DNA from 4 places in the Cryptosporangium japonicum genome. Region 1 is predicted to be linked to each of the others. Evidence: riboswitches for the same ligand, from Rfam matches in the RefSeq annotation. Region 1 holds a riboswitch; each other region holds the start of a gene.
The links. Region 1 has a riboswitch for cobalamin ahead of ABD437_RS11185 (ribonucleoside-diphosphate reductase subunit alpha). Riboswitches for the same ligand answer to the same signal wherever they lie in the genome.
Positions count from the first base shown of each region.

Region 2: linked by a shared signal. The riboswitch ahead of cobN (cobaltochelatase subunit CobN) and the one ahead of ABD437_RS11185 (ribonucleoside-diphosphate reductase subunit alpha) in region 1 are both predicted to bind cobalamin.
Region 3: linked by a shared signal. The riboswitch ahead of ABD437_RS20940 (CbtB domain-containing protein) and the one ahead of ABD437_RS11185 (ribonucleoside-diphosphate reductase subunit alpha) in region 1 are both predicted to bind cobalamin.
Region 4: linked by a shared signal. The riboswitch ahead of ABD437_RS30215 (ABC transporter substrate-binding protein) and the one ahead of ABD437_RS11185 (ribonucleoside-diphosphate reductase subunit alpha) in region 1 are both predicted to bind cobalamin.

Region 1 covers NZ_BAAAGX010000009.1:19,999-22,190, forward strand. Annotated here, with positions in the region: gene ABD437_RS11170 (MerR family transcriptional regulator) at 1-49, opposite strand, end outside; gene ABD437_RS11175 (hypothetical protein) at 46-366, opposite strand; gene ABD437_RS11180 (GNAT family N-acetyltransferase) at 408-890, opposite strand; cobalamin riboswitch at 1,077-1,251, shown strand; gene ABD437_RS11185 (ribonucleoside-diphosphate reductase subunit alpha) at 1,426-2,192, shown strand, end outside.
Region 2 covers NZ_BAAAGX010000018.1:159,656-161,847, reverse strand. Annotated here, with positions in the region: gene cobN (cobaltochelatase subunit CobN) at 1-996, opposite strand, end outside; cobalamin riboswitch at 1,050-1,170, opposite strand; gene ABD437_RS23995 (precorrin-3B synthase) at 1,271-2,192, shown strand, end outside.
Region 3 covers NZ_BAAAGX010000016.1:276,294-278,485, reverse strand. Annotated here, with positions in the region: gene ABD437_RS20955 (sensor histidine kinase) at 1-8, opposite strand, end outside; gene ABD437_RS20950 (DUF6223 family protein) at 164-475, shown strand; gene cobF (precorrin-6A synthase (deacetylating)) at 486-1,247, shown strand; adenosylcobalamin (AdoCbl) riboswitch at 1,293-1,387, shown strand; gene ABD437_RS20940 (CbtB domain-containing protein) at 1,434-1,640, shown strand; gene ABD437_RS20935 (CbtA family protein) at 1,640-2,192, shown strand, end outside.
Region 4 covers NZ_BAAAGX010000025.1:114,120-116,311, forward strand. Annotated here, with positions in the region: gene ABD437_RS30210 (FecCD family ABC transporter permease) at 1-111, opposite strand, end outside; gene ABD437_RS30215 (ABC transporter substrate-binding protein) at 112-1,092, opposite strand; cobalamin riboswitch at 1,152-1,331, opposite strand; gene ABD437_RS30220 (MMPL family transporter) at 1,582-2,192, shown strand, end outside.

The DNA.
Region 1 (2,192 bases):
TCACCCCGGCCGCGGCGGCGACCTGGCTCGTGCGCAGCACCTCGGTCATGCCGTGGCTCGGGTGAGCAGCCCGTCGAGCACAGCGACCTGGGCGGCGGGGACTTCGACGTCCAGCCAGAGATCGGCCGGGCCGGCCGGGGTGATCGTGAAGGTGAAGAACGAGCAGCATGCGGTTTCCCGCGCCGTCAGGTCCTCGGTCCGAGCACGAACCCCGCCGGTCTCGGCCAGCACCACCCGGGCGCGGGTGGGCGCGAGCCGTTCGACCCGCCGAGCGGTGGTGAACAGGTCGTCGAACTCAGCGATGCGCGGCGGCCGTTCCGCGGTGGGCAAGGTGCAGGCGGGGGAAACCCCGTCGGAGCTCGTCATGCCTCGACGGTAAGCCTGTACCTGGGTACCGGATGCAAGCGTCAGTTTTGCCGGAGCACGAGCTTGAATCCGTCGTGGGAAGCGACGAATCCCAGCCGACGGTAGAAGCGGTGCGCGTCCAGCCGCGACTTGTCCGACGTCAACTGCACCGTCGCGCACCCACGGCGGCGAGCCTCCTCGATCGCCCAACGCATCATGGCCGCGCCGAGCCCCCGGCCGCGCCATTCGCCGGCGACCCGCACCGCCTCGATCTGCGCCCGCAGAGCCCCTCGGCGGGCGAGCCCAGGAAGGAAGCTCAGCTGGAACGTCCCCACGATCCGACGCTCGGCCGCCGCCACCATCAGCAGATGCGCGGGATCGGCCTCGATGGCCGCGAAGGCCGTTTCGTACGGCGTGAGGTCGTCCACGCTCTCGCGCCGAGCGCCGAGTTGATCGGCGGCCAGGAGCTCGATCAATGCCGGAAGATCAGCCCGTTCGGCGCGGCGCAGCACGACGCCGTCCACGCCCAGTGTTTCGTTGACCATGCCTGACGCTCCCACAGCACGACGAGCCGAGCAGCGCGCGCCGGACGGTTCAGGAGACCGTACCGGCTGGACAGCCGGTGGTGGGCTCGGTGGTCGGACATGGTCACCTCCGGCTCGTCAAGAGTCGGGCCAGGGACGGTCGGTGCCGCGGGCCCGGGGCGGGTAGCGCGTATGGTGGTGCGCGCAGCTGGTTCGGCCGTCCACCCAGGGTGGCCGTGGCAACAGGGAACCCGGTGGAAATCCGGGACTGCCCCGCAGCGGTGAGTGGGAACGACCGCCGTCATCAAGCACTGGGCGCGAGCCTGGGAAGCGACGGCCAGTAGGCCAGTACGAGCGCCCACGAGTCCGAAGACCTGCCAGCGCGCCGGGCCGGGAACGGTCCGGCGGTCGGAGGCCGCGCGGGACGGCTGACGCCATCCCGCGCACATCGCCGTGCGCATCGGCGTCGGTCCTCGCGTGTCCAGATACTCGCGAGGAGAGAGTTGTGACAACCGCCGAGGTCACGCCGGAGACACCGGTGCAACGCCGGCCCCAGATGCACGTCACGCAGATTCACCTGACTGCGGCAAACGGCGACGCCGAGCCGGTGGACGTCAACAAGATCGTGAAGGCCGTCGAACGGTGGGCGGGCGACCTCACCGACGTCGACCCGCTCCGGGTCGCGACGAAGACGATCAGCGGTCTCTACGACGGTGCCAGCACGGCCGAGCTCGATCAGCTCAGCATCCAGACCGCGGCGGAGATGATCGGCGAGGAGCCCCAGTACTCTCGCCTCGCCGCGCGGCTGCTCGCCGGCTACCTCGACAAAGAGGTCCGCGGCCAGGGCATCGCGAGCTTCAGCCAGTCGATCGCGCTGGGCCACGAGCAAAGCCTGATCGGCGACGACACCGCGGAGTTCGTCAAGAAGAACGCCCGTAAGCTCGACGACGCGATCGACGAGTCCAACGACCTGCGCTTCGAGTACTTCGGGCTCCGGACGGTGGCCGACCGCTACCTGCTGCGCCACCCGCACGCCCGCCTCGTCGTCGAGACTCCGCAGTACTGGCTGCTGCGGGTGGCCTGTGGGCTGAGCACCACCGCCAAGGAAGCGATCGACTTCTACCGGCTGCTCGCCAGCCTCGCGTACCTGCCGAGCTCACCGACGCTGTTCAACTCCGGCACCCGGCACACCCAGATGAGCTCCTGCTACCTGGTGGACTCGCCGAAGGACGAGCTGGACTCGATCTACCAGCGTTACGCCCAGGTCGCGAACCTGTCGAAGTTCGCCGGCGGCATCGGCATCGGCTTCTCCCGGGTCCGTGG
Region 2 (2,192 bases), on a different contig from region 1:
GAGCATCAGCGCGATCTTCTTGTTCTCCGGCGCGATGTGGCGGAGCACGCCGTGCTTCACCGCGATGCCGGCCACACGCGCGGCCCGCTCGGGGTCGGCGACGTAGACGGTGAGGCCGTCGGCGTCGATCTCCTTGAACGAGAACGGCACCGTGATGATCCGGCCGTCGAACTCCGGGATCGCGACCTGGGTGGCGTTGTCGAGCGGGGAGAGCCCGTCGTCGTTGGCGTCCCAGGTGGCGCGGCTGCTGGTGAGGCAGAGCCCCTGCAGGATCGGGACGTCGAGCGCGGCGAGCGCGCCCACGTCCCAGGCGTCGTCGTCGCCACCGGCGCTGACGGTGGCGGGTTTGGTGCCGCCGGCGGCGAGCACGGTGACGACGAGCGCGTCCGCGGTCTCGAGGGTTCGCAGCAGCTCGGCGGGCGCGGTGCGCAGCGAGGCGCAGAAGATCGGCAGGGCCTGGCCACCGGCGTTCTCGATCGCGTCACAGAGCGCTCCGACGAACGCGGTGTTCCCGGCGATGTGGTGGGCGCGGTAGTAGAGCACCGCGATCGTCGGCCCGTCGCCCGTCGATTCGCGTTCCAGGATGCCCCAGGTGGGCATCTCGACGGGGGGCTCGAAGCCGAGGCCGGTGAGCAGGACGGTGTCGCTGAGGAAGTTGTGCAGCTGCTGGAGGTTCGCCGCACCGCCCTGCGCGAGGTAGGCGTGCGCCTCCGCCGCGACTCCGATCGGGACCGTCGAGAGCTGCATGAGGTCCGCGTCCGGCGCGATCTCCCCACCGAGCACGACGACCGGCAACGGCCCCGCGAGCAGCGCGTCGAGCCCCTCTTCCCAGGCCCGGCGTCCGCCGAGGATCCGGACGACGACCAGGTCCACGCCGTCGGTGAGCCCGGGCAGATCGTCGACGCCGGTTCGAGCCGGGTTCGCGAGCCGGTAGGGCGCGCCGCTGGCCCGCGCCGAGAGCAGGTCGGTGTCCGACGTCGAGAGCAGCAAGATCACGCGGGGCGTCCTCACTCGGGGTCCGCGCCCCGGGTCGTGGTCAGCGGTGCCTGGAGTCTCCTGGCTCCCGGATCGACGCTCCCCTGCTGCCTTCCCGCTGATGCAGTGGCTCGGATGCAGGCTCGCTCCCCGGTGACAGTGGCGGGACCGCGCCGGATTCACACCGGCTTCCTCCACCTGACACCGCTCATGGCCTTTCAACACTGGTGATCAGGGTCCCAATCGTCAAGTGGGCCCAATGGGGATCACCGGAGCGACACGTAGCATCCGGACTATGCCCACCGCCGTGCCCTTCCGCCAGGCTGCCGACAGCTGCCCAGGCGCGTTGCAGGTGCACGAGGCGGCCGACGGCGGGCTGGCCCGGGTGCGCATCCCCGGTGGTGTGGTGAGCCTCACCCAGTGGCGGGCACTGCTGCCGTTCGCCCCGCTGGAGCTGACATCTCGGGCGAATCTGCAGATTCGCGGCGTCACCGATTCGGACGCGTTGGCCGCGCGGCTCGCTGACGTCGGACTTCTGCCCTCGGCCACGCACGAGCGGGTACGCAACATCGTGGCGTCGCCGCTCGGCGGGGCCGGCCCGGTGGTCTCCGCGCTCGACCGGGCGCTGTGCGCGGACGGAGAGCTGTCCGAGCTGCCCGGCCGGTTCCTGTTCGCGATCGACACCGATCGGGACGTGGTCTCGCTGGGCGCCGACGTGACCGTGCTGCTGGGCGCCGACCCGGTCCCGGTGCTGCTGGCGGGGGTCGACAGCGGTCTGCGGGTCCGGGCCGGCCAGGCCGTTGCGGCCCTGATCGCCGCCGCGCGGTGCTTCCTGCTCGAACGTGCGGCGCAGGCCTCGAAGGCCTGGCGTCTGTCCGAGCTCGACGACGCCGTGGCGCGGGTCGCCCGCCGGATGCAGCCGGCCCTGGCCTGCGCCCTGGTCGAACCCTCCGTGCTCGCGCCCCTCCGCGGCGCCGACCCGATCGGAGCGCTCGACGGGGCGGTGGGGGTGGTGGTCCCGCTGGGACGGCTCACCGGAACGCAGATGGACGCGATCACCGAGGTGGCCCGGAACGAGATCATCGTCACGCCCTGGCGGGGAGTGGTGCTGCCCGGCGTGGGGCCCGAGGCGCTGGCTCCGCTGGCCGAGGCGGGGCTGGTGACCGATCCGGCGTCGGCCTGGGCGAGCGCCTCGGCCTGCACCGGCCTTCCCGGCT
Region 3 (2,192 bases), on a different contig from region 1:
CGGCCCATGCGGGCACCTTAGACCGGCGTCCCGGCCGGGCGACTCCTGCGCGAGGAGGACCCGGCTACCGCGTTCGCAGCAGCGCGCGGCGCCCGCGTCCGCACGACGCGCGACCGGCCCCGGCCGCGCGACGATCGGGTCACCCACGACGGAAGGAGTTCCGATGGTTCTGGAGTCCACGGTGTACGGCCTCACCACCGGCCGGCTCGTGTCGAGCACCGCGGCCGTGATCGCGCTGACCGGCGTCGTCCTCGGCGCGGTCGCGCTGCGCCGGTCCGGCCGGCTGACGGCGGCCTCCGCGCTGGCGGCCGGCGGCACCGGCGTGCTGGCCGGAGGGTTCGTCGTCGCGACCGCGGACGGGGGTCCCGGCAGCGGCAGCGGGATCGTCGGCGGCGTCGTGGCGCTGGTGCTCGGGCTCACCGCGGCCCTGCTCGGCGGCCTGGCCCGACGCCGCGCCCGATCGGCCGCCACCTAGGCTTCTGCGGGTGCGACACATTCGGGTCATCGGGATCGGAGCCGGCGATCCCGGCCTGCTCACCGTCGAAGCGGTCGACGCGCTGCGCAGCGTCGACGTGTTCCTCGTCCTGGACAAGGGGGAGACGACCGCGGAGCTGACCGCGGCCCGGCAGGCGATCCTGGAGCGGTTCCTGGGCACGGACGGTTACCGGGTCGTTACGATCGCCGACCCGCCCCGGGACCGCACCGCCGACGACTACGCCGGCGCGGTCGAGGCCTGGCGCGACGCGCGGTCGGCGGCGGTGGAGCACGCGCTGCGCGCGGAGGTGGCCGCGGGCGGCACCGCCGGGATCCTGGTCTGGGGCGACCCGGCGCTCTACGACGGCACGATCCGGATGCTCGACACGATCGTCGGGCGCGGGCAGGTCGCCTGCGCCTACGACGTGCTGCCGGGCATCAGCAGCGTGCAGGTGCTGGCCGCGCGGCACCGCGTCACGCTGACCCGCACGGCCGGTGCGGTGGTCGTCACCACCGGTCGCCGGGTGGCGAACGGCCACCACGACCACGACACCGACCTGGTCGTGATGCTCGACGCGAGCCTGGCGTTCCGCCGGTTCACCGGAGAGGACGCCGAGCTCTACTGGGGTGCCTACCTCGGTGCGCCCGACGAGGTGCTGATCGCCGGGCCGCTCGACGAGATCGCCGACCGGGTGGCGTCCACCCGGGCGGAACTGCGTGCACAAAAGGGGTGGATCATGGACACCTACCTCATCCGCCGCAGGGAGCGCTAACTCACGTTGACCGCAGGGCCGCGCGGTCCTACGGTTCTCCCGACACGTGACGGCGCGAGGAAGCTGGTGCGAATCCAGCACGGTCGCGCCACTGTGAGCCGGCGGCCACCGTCGGTGAGTCAGATACTGGTGCCGTCACGAAGCCCGTCGCAACAGGGGACGCACGATCCCCGGAGGAGGCTCCAGGTGACCAGCCCTACCGCTGTCGCTACCCCCGTCGTGATCTCCGGCTCGCGAGCCGCCGTGTACCTCGGCGCCGCCGTGCTGCTGGCGCTGCTCGCCTACTACTTCATCGGCGTCGACCAGGGCGCCACGTCGGTCTTCGGCAACGACGTGCACGTCCACGAGTACATTCACGACGCGCGTCACTTCCTCGGTTTCCCCTGCCACTGATGGAACTCAAGCTCCTGCTGCGCGGCGCACTCGCCGGCGGAGTCGGTGGCCTGCTGGCGTTCCTGTTCGCGCGCGTCTTCGCCGAACCGCAGATCCAGAAGGCGATCGACTACGAGGAGGGCCGGGGCGCCGCTCAGGACGCCCTCGACCGGGCGGCGGGCCTCCCGGTCCCGGCCGCCGAGCCCGAGGTGTTCAGCCGCGCGATCCAGGCGAACGTCGGCATCGGCACCGGCATCATCGTGTTCGGCGTCGCGATGGGCGTGCTCGCCACCGTGATCTACCTGATCTGCCTGGGCCGGGTCGGCAACCTCCGGCCGCGGGTGCTCGCGGTGCTGGTCGCCGGGGGCGCGTTCCTCGGGCTGTTCCTGGTGCCGTGGCTGAAGTACCCGGCCAACCCGCCCGCGGTCGGCGACGACGACACGATCGGCACGCGCGGTGGGCTCTACCTCGCGATGGTGCTGGCGTCGCTGGTGATCCTGGGCGCGTCGGTCTGGCTCGGCCAGCGGCTGGCCGTGCGGTTCGGCAACTGGAACGCGACGCTGCTCGCCAATG
Region 4 (2,192 bases), on a different contig from region 1:
GGCGAACACGTCGGAAACCGAGAGGTGGGCCGGTCCGATCGTGATCGCCACCGCGACCGACACCACGAGGGCGCTCACCCCGATGAGCGCGCCGAGCCCGAGCCGCGCCATCTACTTCGCCCCGTACCCCAGTTTCGTCAGGCCGGCCGACAGCTTCTCCACGGCCGGCACGGTGCGCACCCCCGGGTCCATGTCGGAGCCGGACAGCACGACGTACCGCTTGTTCTTCACCGCGGTGAGCGTGCTCGCGACCGGGTCGGACTCCAGGAACGCGATCTTCGCCGCGGCGCTGTCACCGTCGTCGCCCCGGGTCAGGTCGGCCAGCACGAGTACGTCCGGATCGCGCGCGAGAATGCTCTCCCAGCCGGTCTCGGGCCAGAGCTGCCGGCTGTCGGCGAACGCGTTCGTCGCGCCGACGGCCGCGGTGATCAGGCCCGGGGTGCCGCAGCACCCGGCGATGTACGGCGCCTTCGTGCTGGAGTACCACCAGGCGAGGCTGACGTTCCGCGCGTCCACCGCGGTCGCCATGCGTTTCTTCAGCGACGCGACCAGCGCGGTGCCGCGCTCCGGCACGTCGAACAGCGTCGCCAGGTCGGTGATCTCCCGGTACAGGTCGTCGATCGTCAGCGCGCGGGTCTGGGTGGCGTCCTGGCCGGTGCACTCGCTCGACGACAGGTACGTCGGGATCTTCACCTGGTCGAACTTCGCCCGGTCGGCGACGCCCTCGGGCGTGTACGTGTAGGCGAACGTGGTGTAGACGAAGTCCGGTTCGTCGGCGAGCAACCGCTCGAACGACGGGAAGTCTTTCGAGATCCGCGGCACCTTCGCATTGGCCGGGGCCAGCGACGGCAGCACCGGATCGCTCCAAGAGGCGGTGCCGGCCATCCGGTCGCCCAGCCCGAGCGAGAGCAGCAGCTCACTGGCCGGCTGACTGATCGACACCGCCTTCTCGATGCGGGTGTCGACGCTCACCGTCCGGTCGCAGTTCGTCACGCTGATCGGATAACCGGAGTCCGCGGCGCCGGGTTCGGTGGCCGCGCCGCAGCCGGTGAGAAGGAGCAGGCTCGCGACGAGCCCAGGACGTAACCGCACGAGGTACCCCGAGAGGATCGCGGGCCCGATCGCGAGGCCCGTAGCCGATCCGCCGCCCAGGTGGACGCCGGTCGCCAGCAGGTCTTCGGACTCGGGTTCGTCCGGCCGCGGCGCCTTCCCAGGCAGCGAGCCCAGTGGCCTGTACCGCGGCCGTCCCCCTCACCGCTGCGCGTCAGTCCCGGGTTCGCACCGGGTTCCCTGACCCACCTCGTGGGTTGACTGGCGTCCCGACCGTAACACGCTCCCGTAGCGCCACTCGGCGACGCCGAACAGCGTGGCCAACCCGGTGATCAGCACGATCGCCCGCACCACGCGGCCGGGTTGTCCGGCCCGCCGGCCGGCGCGCGGCGCGCGTCCGGTGCGGTCTTCGACGCGGTGTCTGGATCGTGTGAGTCAAACCTCACACAACTAGCCGCTCGGCTAGCGAATGCCGTCGTCGGAGGGCACCATCGGAACTGGTGTCGTCTCCGTTCCGACCGAGGATCCACATTGGCAACCCTGCTGTACCGACTCGGCCGCGGTTCGTTCCGCCGCCGCAATCTGGTGGTCGCACTCTGGCTCGTGGTGCTCGTCGCACTGGGCGGTGCGGCGGTGGCGTTCAAGGGCGCGACCACGAACGACTTCGCGTTACCGGGCACCGAATCGCAGCGCGCGCTGGACGCGCTGGCCCGTGAGTTCCCGGCCGCGAGCGGTGCCACCGGAACGATCGTCGTGGCCGCCCCGGAAGGCAAGACGCTCACCGACCCGTCGTTCGCGGCCGCGGTCACCGGCCTGGTGAAGGAAGCCGCGTCGCTGCCCGGCGTCGTCGCCGCGGTCGACCCCTACAGCGCCAGGGCGCTGACGCCGGACGCCCGGTACGCGCTGATCCAGGTGCAGTTCGACAAGCGCGCCGACGAGATCACCGAGGACGAGCGCACCGCGTACGAGCGGTCGGGCCGGGCCGCGCTCGACTCCGGCCTGGAGGTCGAGCACGGCGGCGAGGTGATGAGCTCCCCGCCGGAGGTCGGCGGCACCGAGGCCATCGGCGTCGTCGTCGCGCTCGTCGTCCTGCTGGTGACGTTCGGCTCGCTGGTCGCCGCGGGCATGACGATGCTCAACGC